3 regions of the Janthinobacterium sp. EB271-G4-3-2 genome follow, and region 2 is predicted to be linked to each of the others. Evidence: predicted binding sites of a transcription regulator. Region 2 holds the regulator's gene; each other region holds the start of a gene.
The links. Region 2 encodes LexA, which represses DNA repair genes until DNA is damaged. Its sites were predicted from a motif close to ACTGTATNNNNATACAGT; they were not measured.
Positions count from the first base shown of each region.

Region 1: IGS55_RS25745 (DNA topoisomerase IV subunit B) is a predicted target of LexA. The motif match lies at 1,865-1,882, and genes of this name have one in related genera.
Region 3: dinB (DNA polymerase IV) is a predicted target of LexA. The motif match lies at 2,230-2,247, and genes of this name have one in related genera.

Region 1 covers NZ_JACYMG010000016.1:91,037-95,368, forward strand. The annotation lists gene kdpA (potassium-transporting ATPase subunit KdpA) at 1-1,409, opposite strand, end outside; gene kdpF (K(+)-transporting ATPase subunit F) at 1,409-1,498, opposite strand; gene IGS55_RS25745 (DNA topoisomerase IV subunit B) at 1,961-3,958, shown strand; gene IGS55_RS25750 (molecular chaperone HscC) at 3,958-4,332, shown strand, end outside.
Region 2 covers NZ_JACYMG010000003.1:106,856-111,187, reverse strand. The annotation lists gene purF (amidophosphoribosyltransferase) at 1-1,305, shown strand, start outside; gene IGS55_RS08335 (cystathionine gamma-synthase family protein) at 1,415-2,662, shown strand; gene lexA (transcriptional repressor LexA) at 2,880-3,515, opposite strand; gene rpsF (30S ribosomal protein S6) at 3,791-4,180, shown strand; gene priB (primosomal replication protein N) at 4,201-4,332, shown strand, end outside.
Region 3 covers NZ_JACYMG010000012.1:126,137-130,468, forward strand. The annotation lists gene IGS55_RS22505 (S9 family peptidase) at 1-2,124, opposite strand, end outside; gene dinB (DNA polymerase IV) at 2,267-3,451, shown strand; gene IGS55_RS22515 (recombination-associated protein RdgC) at 3,570-4,332, shown strand, end outside.

The DNA of each region.
Region 1 (4,332 bases), on a different contig from region 2:
GTCAAGACCAGGGCTGGCGTGATCAGGATGGCCAGCGACACCATCTTCATTTCATAAGCCTGGATTTTCTTGCCCAGGTATTCAGGCGTGCGGCCTATCATCAGGCCGGCAATGAAGACGGCCAGGATGGCGAACATCAGCATGCCGTACAGGCCCGTGCCCACGCCGCCGAAAATCACTTCGCCGAACTGCATCAGCAGCAGCGGCACCATGCCGCCCAGGGGCATGTAGGAGTCGTGCATGGAATTGACGGCGCCGCACGATGCGGCCGTCGTCACCGCCGCGAACAGGGTCGAGGAGCTGATGCCGAAGCGCGTTTCCTTGCCTTCCATATTGCCGCCCGATTGCAGGCTGCTGGCCTGCTGGTCCACGCCCAGCGCTTGCAAGGATGGATTGGCTTGCTGCTCGGCGCTCATCACGCCGGCCGTCATGACGACGAAGATCAGGGACATCGCGGCCAGCACGGCCCAGCCCTGGCGCAGGTCGCCCACCATGCGGCCGAAGGTGAAGCACAGGCCGGCGGGAATGAGGAAGATGGCCAGCATCTGCAGGAAGTTCGACAGGACGGTCGGGTTTTCATACGGGTGCGAGGAATTGGCGTTGAAGAAGCCGCCGCCATTCGTGCCCAGCAGCTTGATCGATTCCTGCGACGCGACGGGGCCCATGGCGATCGTCTGCGTGGCCGCCACTTGCGCTTCCATCACGGGTTTGCCGGCGGCGTCCAGCACGGGCTGGCCGTCGGCCGTCGTTTTCGGCGTTTCATACGCCACGTGGTCGAGCAGGGTCACTTCCTTGTAGGCGGAAAAATTCTGGATCATGCCTTCGCCCATGAAGACGACGGACAGGGCCAGCGACAGCGGCAGCAGGATATACAGGGTGGAACGCACCAGGTCGACCCAGAAATTGCCGATCGATTTGCCCGAGCGCGAGGCGAAGCCGCGCACCAGCGCGAAGATGACGGCGATGCCGGTGGCGGCCGAAAAGAAGTTCTGGCATGCCATGCCCAGCATCTGGGTCAGGTAGCTCATGGTCTGTTCGCCGCCGTAGCCCTGCCAGTTGGTATTGGCGACGAAGCTGACGGTGGTATTGAACGAGGAATCGGGGCTGACGGCGCCCAGGCCCTGGGGATTCAAGGGCAGGAAGCCCTGCAGGCGCTGCAGGCCGTAGACGAAGACGGCGCCCACGGTATTGAAGACGATCAGGGCGATGGCATAGCTTTTCCAGCCCATGGCCTTGTCGGCGGGCAGGCCGGACCAGCGGTACAGCAGGTTTTCCAGCTTTTGCAGCCAGCCCAGGCCGCGCACGGGCGCATCGCCGGCCACCTTGGCCATGTACAGGCCCAGCGGATAGCCGGCGGCCAGCAGCACGGCCAGGAAAGCCACCAATAACAGTATCGATTGCGTCGTCATCACAGTTCCTCCGCCTTCAGCAGCGCCACCAGCAGGTACACGAGCAAACCAGCCGAGACGACGGCGCCCAGCACATAAAACGCGTTCATTTGACGCTCCCTAATTTGTCGCAGGCGACGGCAAAGCCGGCCGCCAGGACGAAAAACACGGCAATCAAGCCGAGATACACGAGATCCATTCCCACCCTCATTCAGGTTTGTTTTGATAATGAGCAGATTAGCCAAAAGGGTCTAAAAAATTCGTAAAGACTGGGGAGGCAGCTGTAAACAAGATGTAAAAACGGCGGCTTTGCCGCATAAAATCCATCAGAATTGGCGCAAAACCACGCCTGAGGCGCACTGTTGTTGCCCTGGAGTAGCGCTATTGCTCGCGGGACAAGATAGAATGCGCGAGCGTCCGCACAAGGACGCCTTGCCTGCCGCACTGCCCTCCCCCAGTGACGCTGGACGGGATATACTGTATATTCATACAGTTATCGCCGCCGCTGTCATTGCGCCCGCAGTGCCCTGGCCTGGCGTTCCAACCACTGTCTTTACTTAGCTTGAACACGTATGGCCACTAAAAAACCAGCATCCGACTACAGCGAATCATCCATCCGTGTCCTGAAAGGACTGGAACCCGTCAAGCAGCGCCCGGGGATGTACACCCGCACTGAAAATCCGCTGCACATCATTCAGGAAGTGATCGACAATGCCTCCGACGAGGCGCTGGGCGGTCATTGCACGCATATCGCCGTCACGCAAAACACGGATGGCAGCATCACCGTCGAAGACAATGGCCGCGGCATTCCCGTCGGCCTGCACCCGGAAGAAGGCGTGCCGACGGTGGAAATCGTGTTTACCCGGCTGCACGCGGGCGGCAAGTTCGACAAGGGTTCGGGCGGCGCCTACGCGTTCTCGGGCGGTCTGCACGGCGTCGGCGTATCCGTCACCAATGCGCTGTCGACGCGCCTGGAAATCACTGTCTGGCGCAAGGAAAGCGACGGCAACGGCCTGCATCACATGGTGTTTGCGAATGGCGACGTGATCGAGCCATTGAATTCCCGCCCCGCCCCGCGCGATGGCAAGAAGTCCGGCACGCGCGTCACGGCCTGGCCCGATGCAAAATATTTTGATTCGCCGAACATCTCGCAAACGGAGCTGCAGCGCCTGCTGCGCTCGAAAGCCGTGCTGCTGCCGGGCGTCACCGTCACCCTGACCAACGCGAAAACGGGCGACACGCAAACGTGGCAGTACGCGGAAGGCTTGCGCGGCTACCTGACCGAAACGCTGGCGCAGGTATCGAATGGCGAAACCCTGATTCCCCTGTTCGAAGGCGCGCAGTATGCGGGCCCGGACTCGGAAGGCTTTGCCGAAGGCGAAGGCGCGGCGTGGGTGGTGGCCTGGACGGAAGAAGGCGCCATTGTGCGCGAATCGTATGTCAACCTGATCCCCACCTCGAATGGCGGCACGCACGAATCGGGCTTGCGCGACGGCCTGTTCGGCGCCGTGAAAAACTTCGTCGAAATGCACTCGCTGCTGCCGAAAGGCGTGAAGCTGCTGCCGGAAGACGTATTTGCGCGCGCCTCGTTCGTGCTGTCGGCCAAGGTGCTGGACCCGCAATTCCAGGGCCAGATCAAGGAACGCCTGAACTCGCGCGACGCCGTGCGCCTCGTGTCGACCTTCACCAAGCCGCCGCTGGAACTGTGGCTGAACCAGCACGTCGACTATGGCAAGAAGCTGGCCGAACTCGTGATCAAGCAGGCGCAGTCGCGCCAGCGCTCGCTGCAAAAAGTGGAAAAGAAAAAATCCTCGGGCGTCGCCGTCCTGCCCGGCAAGCTGACCGACTGCGAATCGTCGGACATCGCGCGCAATGAACTGTTCCTCGTCGAGGGCGACTCGGCGGGCGGTTCGGCCAAGATGGGCCGCGACAAGGAGTTCCAGGCGATCCTGCCCCTGCGCGGCAAGGTGCTGAACTCGTGGGAGACGGACCGCGACCGCCTGTTCGCCAATAACGAGATCCACGATATCGCGGTGGCCATCGGCGTCGATCCGCACAACGTGGGCGATACACCCGACCTGTCGGGCCTGCGCTACGGCAAGATCTGCATCCTGTCCGATGCGGACGTGGACGGCTCGCACATCCAGGTACTGCTGCTGACCTTGTTCTTCAAGCACTTCCCCGCCCTGATCAACAAGGGCCACATCTGCATCGCCCGCCCGCCTTTGTACCGGGTCGACGCGCCCGCGCGCGGCAAGAAGCCGATCCAGAAAATCTATGCGCTCGACGACGGCGAACTGGTGGCCATCGAAGACAAGCTGCGCAAGGAAGGCGTGAAACAGGGCGCCTGGTCGATCTCGCGCTTCAAGGGCCTGGGCGAGATGAACGCCGAGCAGCTGTGGGAAACGACGATGAATCCGGACACGCGCCGTTTGCTGCCCGTCACGCTCGGTGAAGTCGATCACATGGCTTCGGCCTTGCGCTTCAATATGTTGATGGGCAAGGGCGAAGCGGCAGGACGCCGCGCCTGGATCGAGGAACACGGCAATGAGGCGGAGGCGGATATCTGATGATCATCGGCATCGACCTGGGCACCACCAACAGCCTGGTCGCCATCTGGCGCGACGGCAAGGCTTCCATCATCCCGAATGCGCTCGGTGAACACCTGACGCCATCGTGCGTGAGCATCGATGACGACGGCACCGTGCTCGTGGGGCGCGCCGCGCGCGAGCGCCTGCAGACGCACCCGCAGTTGACGGCGGCCGTCTTCAAGCGCTACATGGGCAGCGAAAAGAAGATCACTCTCGGCACGCAGCAATTCCGTCCGGAAGAACTGTCGTCGATGGTGCTGCGCGCGCTGAAGGAAGATGCCGAAGCCTTCCTCGGCCACAAGGTCGAGGAAGCCATCATCACCGTGCCCGCGTATTTCAGCGACGCGCAGCGC
Region 2 (4,332 bases):
TACCCGACGGCCGGTTCGTCGAGCGAAGAGGAAGCACAACCGTTCTATGTGAATGCGCCGTTCGGCATCACCTTGGCGCACAATGGCAACCTGACCAACTGGGAGCAGTTGAAGCTGGAAATGTTCAAGAACGACCGCCGCCACATCAATACCGATTCCGATTCGGAAGTGCTGCTTAACGTGCTGGCGCATGAAATCCAGGAAGCGACGACGGGCCTGAACCTGGACCCGGAAGCCATCTTCAAGGCCGTTACCGTGCTGAACCGCCGCGTCAAGGGCGGTTACGCCGCCGTTGCGCAAATCGCCGGCGTGGGCTTGCTGGCCTTCCGCGATCCGCATGGCATCCGTCCGTTGTGCCTGGGCATCAATGAAACGGAGCAAGGTCCCGAATACCTGATCGCTTCCGAATCCGTGGCCCTGGAAGGCATGGGCTTCCGCTTCGTGCGCGACATCGGTCCCGGCGAAGCCGTCTTTATCGATGCCGACAAGAAATTGCACAGCGCCCAGTGCGCCGACAATGCGAGCCTGAACCCGTGCGTGTTCGAATTCGTCTACCTGGCCCGTCCCGACTCCGTCATCGACGGCGCTTCCGTGTACGCCACGCGCCTGAAAATGGGCGAATACCTGGCCGAAAAGATCCGCGCCGAACTGCCGGGCGTGCATATCGACGTGGTCATGCCGATTCCCGATTCCTCGCGTCCGGCCGCCATCCAGCTGGCCATGGCGCTGAACATCGAATACCGCGAAGGCTTCATCAAGAACCGCTACATCGGCCGTACCTTCATCATGCCGGGCCAGGCGGCGCGCAAGAAATCCGTGCGCCAGAAGCTCAACGCGATCCCCTCCGAATTCAAGGATAAAGTCGTGCTGCTGGTCGACGATTCCATCGTGCGCGGCACCACCAGCCGTGAAATCGTGCAGATGGCGCGCGAAGCGGGCGCGACGAAGGTCATCTTCGCTTCGGCCGCGCCGCCGGTGATCTACCCGAACGTGTACGGCATCGACATGCCGACGCGCGACGAGCTGATCGCCTACGGCCGCACGACGGAAGAAGTGTGCCGCGAAATCACGGCCGACTACCTGGTGTACCAGGATATCGGCGCGCTGAAGCAGGCGATCGCCGACGTCAACCCGGCCCTGACGAACTTCGAGGCCTCGTGCTTCGATGGCGTCTACGTGACGGGCGACGTGTCGCAGGAATACCTGGACCGCCTGGAATATGCGCGCCACCATCCGAAGGCGGCAGCGCCCGAAGATACGCCGCGTTCCCAGCTGAACCTGAACCTCGCTACTACCGAGGCTTGATTCTAGGCCCGGCTATTGCCGGGCTTTTTTTTCGGGGTCAGATCCGCTGGGTCTGACCCCGGCACTTGCCTTGGGTTAAGCGGCAAGACGAGTATTTGGAACTTCCACCATGACCACCAAAAAAAACTACGGCTTCACCACCACCATCCTGCACAACGACCGCCGCAAGGGGATCGAACACGGCTCGCTGCACAAGCCCGTGCATACTTCCGTTGCTTTCGGTTACGCCGATGCGCGCCAGCTCGCGTCCGTGTTCCAGGGCAAGGAAGCGGGTTTCCGCTACGGTCGCCAGGGCAACCCGACCGTTTCCGCGCTGGAAGACAAGATCAACAAGATGGAAGACGGCGTGGCGACCTTGTGCTTCGCCACCGGCATGGGCGCCATCGGCGCCGTCGTGCAATCGCTGCTGCGCGCGGGTGACCATGTCGTGTCGTCGGCCTTTTTGTTTGGCAACACCAACAGCCTGTGGCAAACGGTGACGGGGCAGGGCATGGCCGTGTCGTTCGTCGACGCCACGGACGTCGCCAACGTGGCGGCCGCCATTACGCCGGCCACGCGCATCGTGTTCGTGGAAACCATCGCCAATCCGCGCACGCAAATCGCCGACCTGAAAAAAATCGGCGACTTGTGCCGCGAAAAGGGCATTTTGTACATCGTCGACAACACGATGACGACGCCATATCTGTTCCGCCCCAAAGCCGTGGGCGCGGGCCTGGTGGTCAATGCCTTGACGAAATCCATCGGCGGCCACGGCAATGCCCTGGGCGGCAGCTTGACGGACACGGGCGTGTTCGACTGGACGCAGTATCCGAACATCTTTGAAAATTACAAGAAGGCGGCGCCGGCCCAGTGGGGCATCGCGCAAATCCGCGCCAAGGCCTTGCGCGACTTCGGCGCTTCGCTGGGGCCGGAAGCGGCGCACCATATCGCTGTCGGCGCGGAAACCATGGCTTTGCGCATGGACCGCACCTGCTCGAACGCTTTGGCGCTGGCCACCATGCTGCAGGCCGACCCGAGAGTGGCGGCCGTGCATTACCCGGGCCTGGCGTCGCACCCGCAGCACGCGCTGGCGACGGACTTGTTCCGCAGCTATGGTTCCTTGTTCAGCTTTGAGCTGAAGGATGGCATCGACTGCTTCGATTTCCTCAATCGTTTGAACCTGGCCATTCCCGCGAGCAACCTCGGCGACACGCGCACCCTCGTCATTCCCGTCGCCCACACGATTTTCTATGAGATGGGTGCCGAGCGGCGCGCCAGCATGGGCATCGCCGAATCGCTGATCCGCGTCTCCGTCGGTATCGAGGATGAGGTGGATCTGCTTGAGGATTTCCGCCAGGCACTCGCACTCGATGTATAAGTAGCCGGATAAATGAAAAGGGTCGCAACAGTCATGCTGTTGCGGCCCTTTGTTTTTCGCCGTTCAATGGTAATGTCTTCGTGCCTTCAGAAACCGTAGCGAGCAAGCCCAATATCGGGTTGAGTAGCGGAGCTGTACATTGTACGGGGGCGCCCAGCTAGCGAGCAACGGATGCCCGAGAGTGGGCTGCGCAGTAGGTTTATGAGGGCGCGCTCAATCAATGCCAGCTGCGCATCAGCCCCACGGCCAAACCTTCCAGGGCAAACTCGTCTTCCGGCGACACGGTGATCACCTTGAAGTCCGGGTTTTCCGGCAGCAGTTCGATGACGGAGCCCGTCTTCTTGTAGCGCTTGACGGTGACTTCGTCGCCGATGCGGGCGACGACGATCTGGCCATTCTTGGCGCTGTCGACCTTTTTGACGGCCAGCAAGTCGCCATCCATGATGCCGGCGTCGCGCATGGACCAGCCGCGCACCTTCAGCAGGAAGTCGGGTTTGGCCGAGAACAGGGCCGGGTCCACGTTGTAGCTCGCTTCCAGGTTTTCCTGGGCCAGGATGGGCGAACCGGCAGCCACGCGGCCGATCAGGGGCAGCGACATCAGCAGCGCCGCCGGCACTTTCGATGGCGGTGCTTCTGCCGCCGCGCCGATCAGGCGGATGCCGCGCGAGGTGCCGGGCGAAATCTCGATCGCGCCCTTGCGGGCCAGGGCCTGCAAATGCTCTTCGGCCGCATTGGCCGATTTGAAACCCAGTTCATTGGCGATTTCGGCACGGGTAGGAGGAAAGCCCGTGTTTTCAATCGCGTCCTTGATCAGGTTCAGGATTTGTTCTTGTCGTGCTGTCAGCTTGATCATGAGCGGTGGGTGCATACTAAAATGCTGTCTATATGAACAGTCTGTATTTTTGTACAGTATCGCCCACTATGCAAGGGGATTTCCGTGTTTTAGGCGAATTTCGCAAGAAATACTTGTCCACGGGCGGAAAGCACGGTGGCGCGCGGGCTTTTCGGGCGCCGGCGCAAGCAATGATTGAAACGTTTGCAAAAGGCGGTTATAATCTTCGGCTGACCTTCCCACACCCGTCTTGACGCCGGGGTGGGCGATTATCAATCCGACCTGAAGGAGTTTGCATGCGTCATTATGAAATAGTCTTTATCGTCCATCCGGACCAAAGCGAGCAAGTGCCCGCGATGATCGAACGCTACAAAGCCAGCGTAACCACCCGCGGCGGTTCGGTTCACCGCGTGGAAGATTGGGGCCGCCGTCAAATGGCTTACTCGATCCAAAAGCTGCCTAAAGCACACTACATCTGCCTGAACATCGAATGCGACAACGAGACCCTGGTCGAGTTGGAAACAGCATTCAAATTCAATGATGCCGTGTTGCGTCACCTGACCGTTAAAATGAAGAAAGCTGAAACAGCTCCTTCGCCGATGATGAAATCGGTACAACGCGAAGACGCGGCCAAAAGCCACCGCACCGAAGCACCAGCAGCCGCTCCAGCCGCAGCAGCAGCTTAATTCTTGACCAGGATCGTGCGCTGAACCAGCTACAAGTCACCGCCATCATTGCCGAGCGCGAAATATTGCGCTATACCCCGGCAGGGCTGCCGATTGTGAATGCAGTATTGCAACACAGTTCGCAGCAGATGGAAGCAGGGATTGCCCGTTTG
Region 3 (4,332 bases), on a different contig from region 2:
CGCATTCTCGGCGATGGCGTTATAGCGGCCCGAAGCGCCGCCGTGGCCGGCGCCCATATTCGTTTTCAGCAGCAGGGGATTGCCGTCCGTCTTATACGCGCGCAGCTTGGCCACGTATTTCGCCGGTTCCCAGTACATGACCTGGCTGTCGTTCAGGCCCGTCGTCACCAGCATGGCCGGGTAATTCTTGCGCGCAATGTTGTCGTAGGGCGAGTAGCTGAGCATGTAGTCGTAGGCCGCCTTCTGGTTCGGGTCGCCCCATTCCAGGTATTCGCCCGTGGTCAGCGGCAGGCTGGCGTCCATCATGGTGTTCATCACGTCGACGAAGGGCACGGCCGCGTGCACGGCGTGGAACAGCTCGGGGCGCATGTTGACGACGGCGCCCATCAAGAGGCCGCCGGCGCTGCCGCCCTGGATGATCAGGCGGTTCGGGCTGGTCCATTTTTCGCGCACCAGGTAGTCGGCGCTGTCGATGAAGTCATTGAAGGTGTTTTTCTTCTTCATCAGCATGCCGTCTTCATGCCACGCTTCGCCCATGTCCGTGCCGCCGCGGATATGCGCTTGCGCATAGATGACGCCCCGTTCCAGCAGGCTGATGCGGCTGATGGCAAAACTGGCTTCCGTGGAAATGCCGTACGAGCCATACGAGTACAGCAGCAGCGGCGCGGAACCGTCGAGCTTGACGCCCTTCTTGTAGACGACCCACAGCGGCACTTGCACGCCATCGCGCGCTGTCACCCACAGACGCTGCGTGGTGTAGCGGCTGCCGTCAAAACCGCCGACGATTTCCTGCTGCTTGAGCACCGTGCGCTTGCCGTCTTGCATGCCGACGTCGATGACGGTGGGCGGCGTGACGGGCGACTGGTAGGACATGCGAAATTGTGTGGCGGAAAACTCCGGCGTACCGGCCGCCGTGGCCAGGTAGACGGGATCGTCGAACTGCACCGTCTTCCAGTTATGCCGCGCGAAATCATGGATGCGCGCGCGGTTCAGGGCACGGGCCTTTTCCATCACCACCAGGTAGCCCTGGAAGACGTCGATGGACTGGATCACGGCATCCTTGTTGTGCGGCACGACGCTCTTCCAGTTCTTCGGCTGCGGGGCGGTCACCGGCGCGCTGACGACGCGGAAATTCTTCGCCTCCTTGTTGGTCAGAATATACAGCTGGCCGTCGCGGTGCTCGATGCCGTAGCGGTGGCCTTTTTCCCGTTTCAGCACGGACTGGAAACTGCCTTCCGGCTTGCTCGTTGGCAGCAGCAGCACTTCGCTCGTATCCGTGCTGCGCGCAGTGAGCACGAAGTAGCGATGGTCGCGCGTGCGGCTCACGCCGATGGCGAACTGTTCCACTGGCTCGTGGTAGACCTGCTGCAAGGTGCCGCCCAGAGGCAGGCGGAACAAGCGGTCCGCGCGCTTGGTGGTGGCGTCTTCCTGCGTCAGCATCAGGGTGGCGTTATTGGCCGCCCAGGCCAGCGAGGTCACGCGCGGCATGGTGTCCGTGAGCAGCTTGCCCGTCTTCAAATCCTTGACATGCAGTTCGTACTGGCGAAAACCCGTCGTGTCGGTGGTGTAGGCCAGCAACTGTTCATTCGGACTGATGGCAAACGCGCGTACGGCAAAGAATTTGTGGCCTTCTGCCAATTGATTCTGGTCCAGCAGGATTTCTTCAACCGCTTGCGCATCGTAGGCGCCGTTCTTGCCGACAGGACGGCGGCAGTGAATCGGGTATTGCTTGCCCGCTTCCGTGCGCGTGTAATAGTAGAAATTGCCCTGGCGCGCAGGCACGGACAAGTCCACTTCCTGCATGCGCCCCTTCACTTCCGCCGTCACCTTGTCGGCCAGCGGCTGGATCGGGGCCGTGACGGCGGCCGTGTAGGCATTTTCCGCATTCAGATAGTCGATCACGGCAGGATCGGTCTTCTTTTGCAGCCAGCGGTAGTCGTCCGTGACGACCGTGCCGTGGCGCGTTTCCTGCCAGGCCGTCTTGGCGGCGACAGGTGCGGTGGCGGTAGCGACAGTGGCGGCGTCGGCGGCCAGCGCGGATGGCGCCAGCGAGGACAGCAGCAGGACCGGCAGGATGGATAACCAGGCGGACCGGCGGCGCGCAGCGTGATGGGCGATAGACAAGGCGACTCCTTTGAATAGTTGTGTCAGGATTGTAATCTTGCTATTGGGAAAAGCAACCGCCTTGCGCGTGCGTTTCAACTTGCATCCATGGGCATTTCCAGCGATACTGTATATAATTACAGTATCCCGCCGCGAGGTGTCCTTGACCACATCTGCCTCCCCCGTTCCCGAGCCACCCACCGCGCGCCGCTGGATAGCCCATCTGGACATGGACGCCTTCTTTGCCTCCGTGGAACTGTTGAAATATCCGGAACTGCGTGGCGAAGCCGTCGTCATCGGCGGCGGACGCTTGCAGCAGCCCGTGCTGCAGGAAGACGGCACGCGGCAGTTTGCGCGCATGCGCGACTACGTTGGGCGCGGCGTCGTTACCACGTCGACCTATGCGGCGCGCGTGTTCGGCGTGTTTTCCGCCATGGGCATCATGAAGGCGGCCAAGCTGGCGCCCGACAGCATCCTGCTGCCGGCCGATTTCGAAGCCTACCGCGAGTATTCGGCCCGCTTCAAGCAGGCCGTGGCCCAGTTGTGCCCCATCATCCAGAACGTGGGCATCGATGAAATCTATGTCGATCTCACCGAATACGGCGAGCAGGCGCCGGCCATGGCGGCGCGCCTGAAGGCGGCCATGTTCGAAGCGACGGGCCTGTCGTGCTCGATCGGCCTGGCACCCAACAAATTGCTGGCGAAAATCTGTTCCGACCTGGAAAAACCGGACGGCCTGACCATCCTGAACCCGGAGGATATTGAAACGCGCGTGTGGCCCTTGCCGGCGAAAAAGATCAATGGCATCGGTCCGAAAGCGACGGCCAAGCTGGAAGCGCTAGGTATTTTCACCATCGGCGAGCTGGCCCGGGCCGACATGGCCATGCTGCGCACGCAGTTCGGCGACCTGTACACGGGCTGGCTGCGCCAGGCGGCGCTGGGCATCGACGAGCGGCCCGTGCAGACGAGCCGGGAAACCAAGTCCGTCAGCCGCGAAACGACGTTCGAGCGCGACTTGCAGGTGGTGCGCGACCGCGCCACCCTGTCGGAAAAGCTGGAAAGCCTGTGCACGCGCGTGGCGGGCGACCTCGATAAACAGTCGCTGGCGGGGCGCACGGTGGGCATCAAGCTGCGTTTCGAGGATTTCAGCACCGTCACGCGCGACATCACCCTGCCCAGTGCCACGGCGGATGCCGCCGCCATCCTGCGCGCCAGCCGCGACTGCCTGCGGCGCGTGCCGTTTGACAAGAAAATCCGCCTGCTGGGCGTGCGCATCTCGACCTTGTCCGACCCGGCCCTCGTGACGCGGCAGGCGCCGGCCCAGGCGGAGCTGTTTCCCGCCCTGTAGCGGTATTCCCCACGCAGCAACAACACCGCGCCAGTCCGCGCTTTTGACGGCATTCCCGTGTCGAAAGTGTAGAATGGCGTTCCCCTGGCACTACTGAAACAAACGGAAGACAAAAACTATGTGGTTCAAGAATCTTCAGATTTACCGCCTGCCCGCACCGTGGGCTTACACGCCAGAACAACTGGAAGAGGCGCTGTCCTCGAACAAATTTACGCCGGCGACCAGCATGGATCTGATGCGCCAGGGCTGGGATACGCCACGCCCGAACGGCGGCCTGGTCCACGTGGTCAACAAACAGATGCTGATCTTGCTGGGCACGGAAAAGAAACTGCTGCCGGCGACCGTCATCAACCAGGTCGCCAAGGCCCGCGCCGCCGAGATGGAAGAAGCGCAAGGCTTTGCCCCAGGCAAGAAAGCCATGAAGGAATTGAAGGAACGCGTGGCCGACGAACTGCTGCCGCGCGCCTTCAGCATCCGCAGCAACGTCTGGACGTGGATCGACCCCGTCAATGGCTGGCTGGTGGTCGATGCCGCCAGCCCGGCGAAAGCCGATGAAGTCATCAAGCTGCTGTTGAAAGCCGTCGACAAACTGCCGCTGGAAAGCCTGCGCGTGCAGCGCTCGCCCGTGGCGGTGATGACGGAATGGCTGCAGGCCGACGATGCGCCTGCCGGCTTCACGGTCGACATGGATACGGAATTGCGCGCCACGGGCGAAAGCAAGGCCACCGTGCGCTACGTGCGCCACACCCTGGAAGCGGACGACGTGCGCCGCCACATCGCGGCCGGCAAACAGTGCACGCGCCTGGCCATGACGTGGAACGACAAGATCTCGTTCGTGCTGACGGAGTCGCTGGCCATCAAGAGCGTCAAGCCGCTCGACG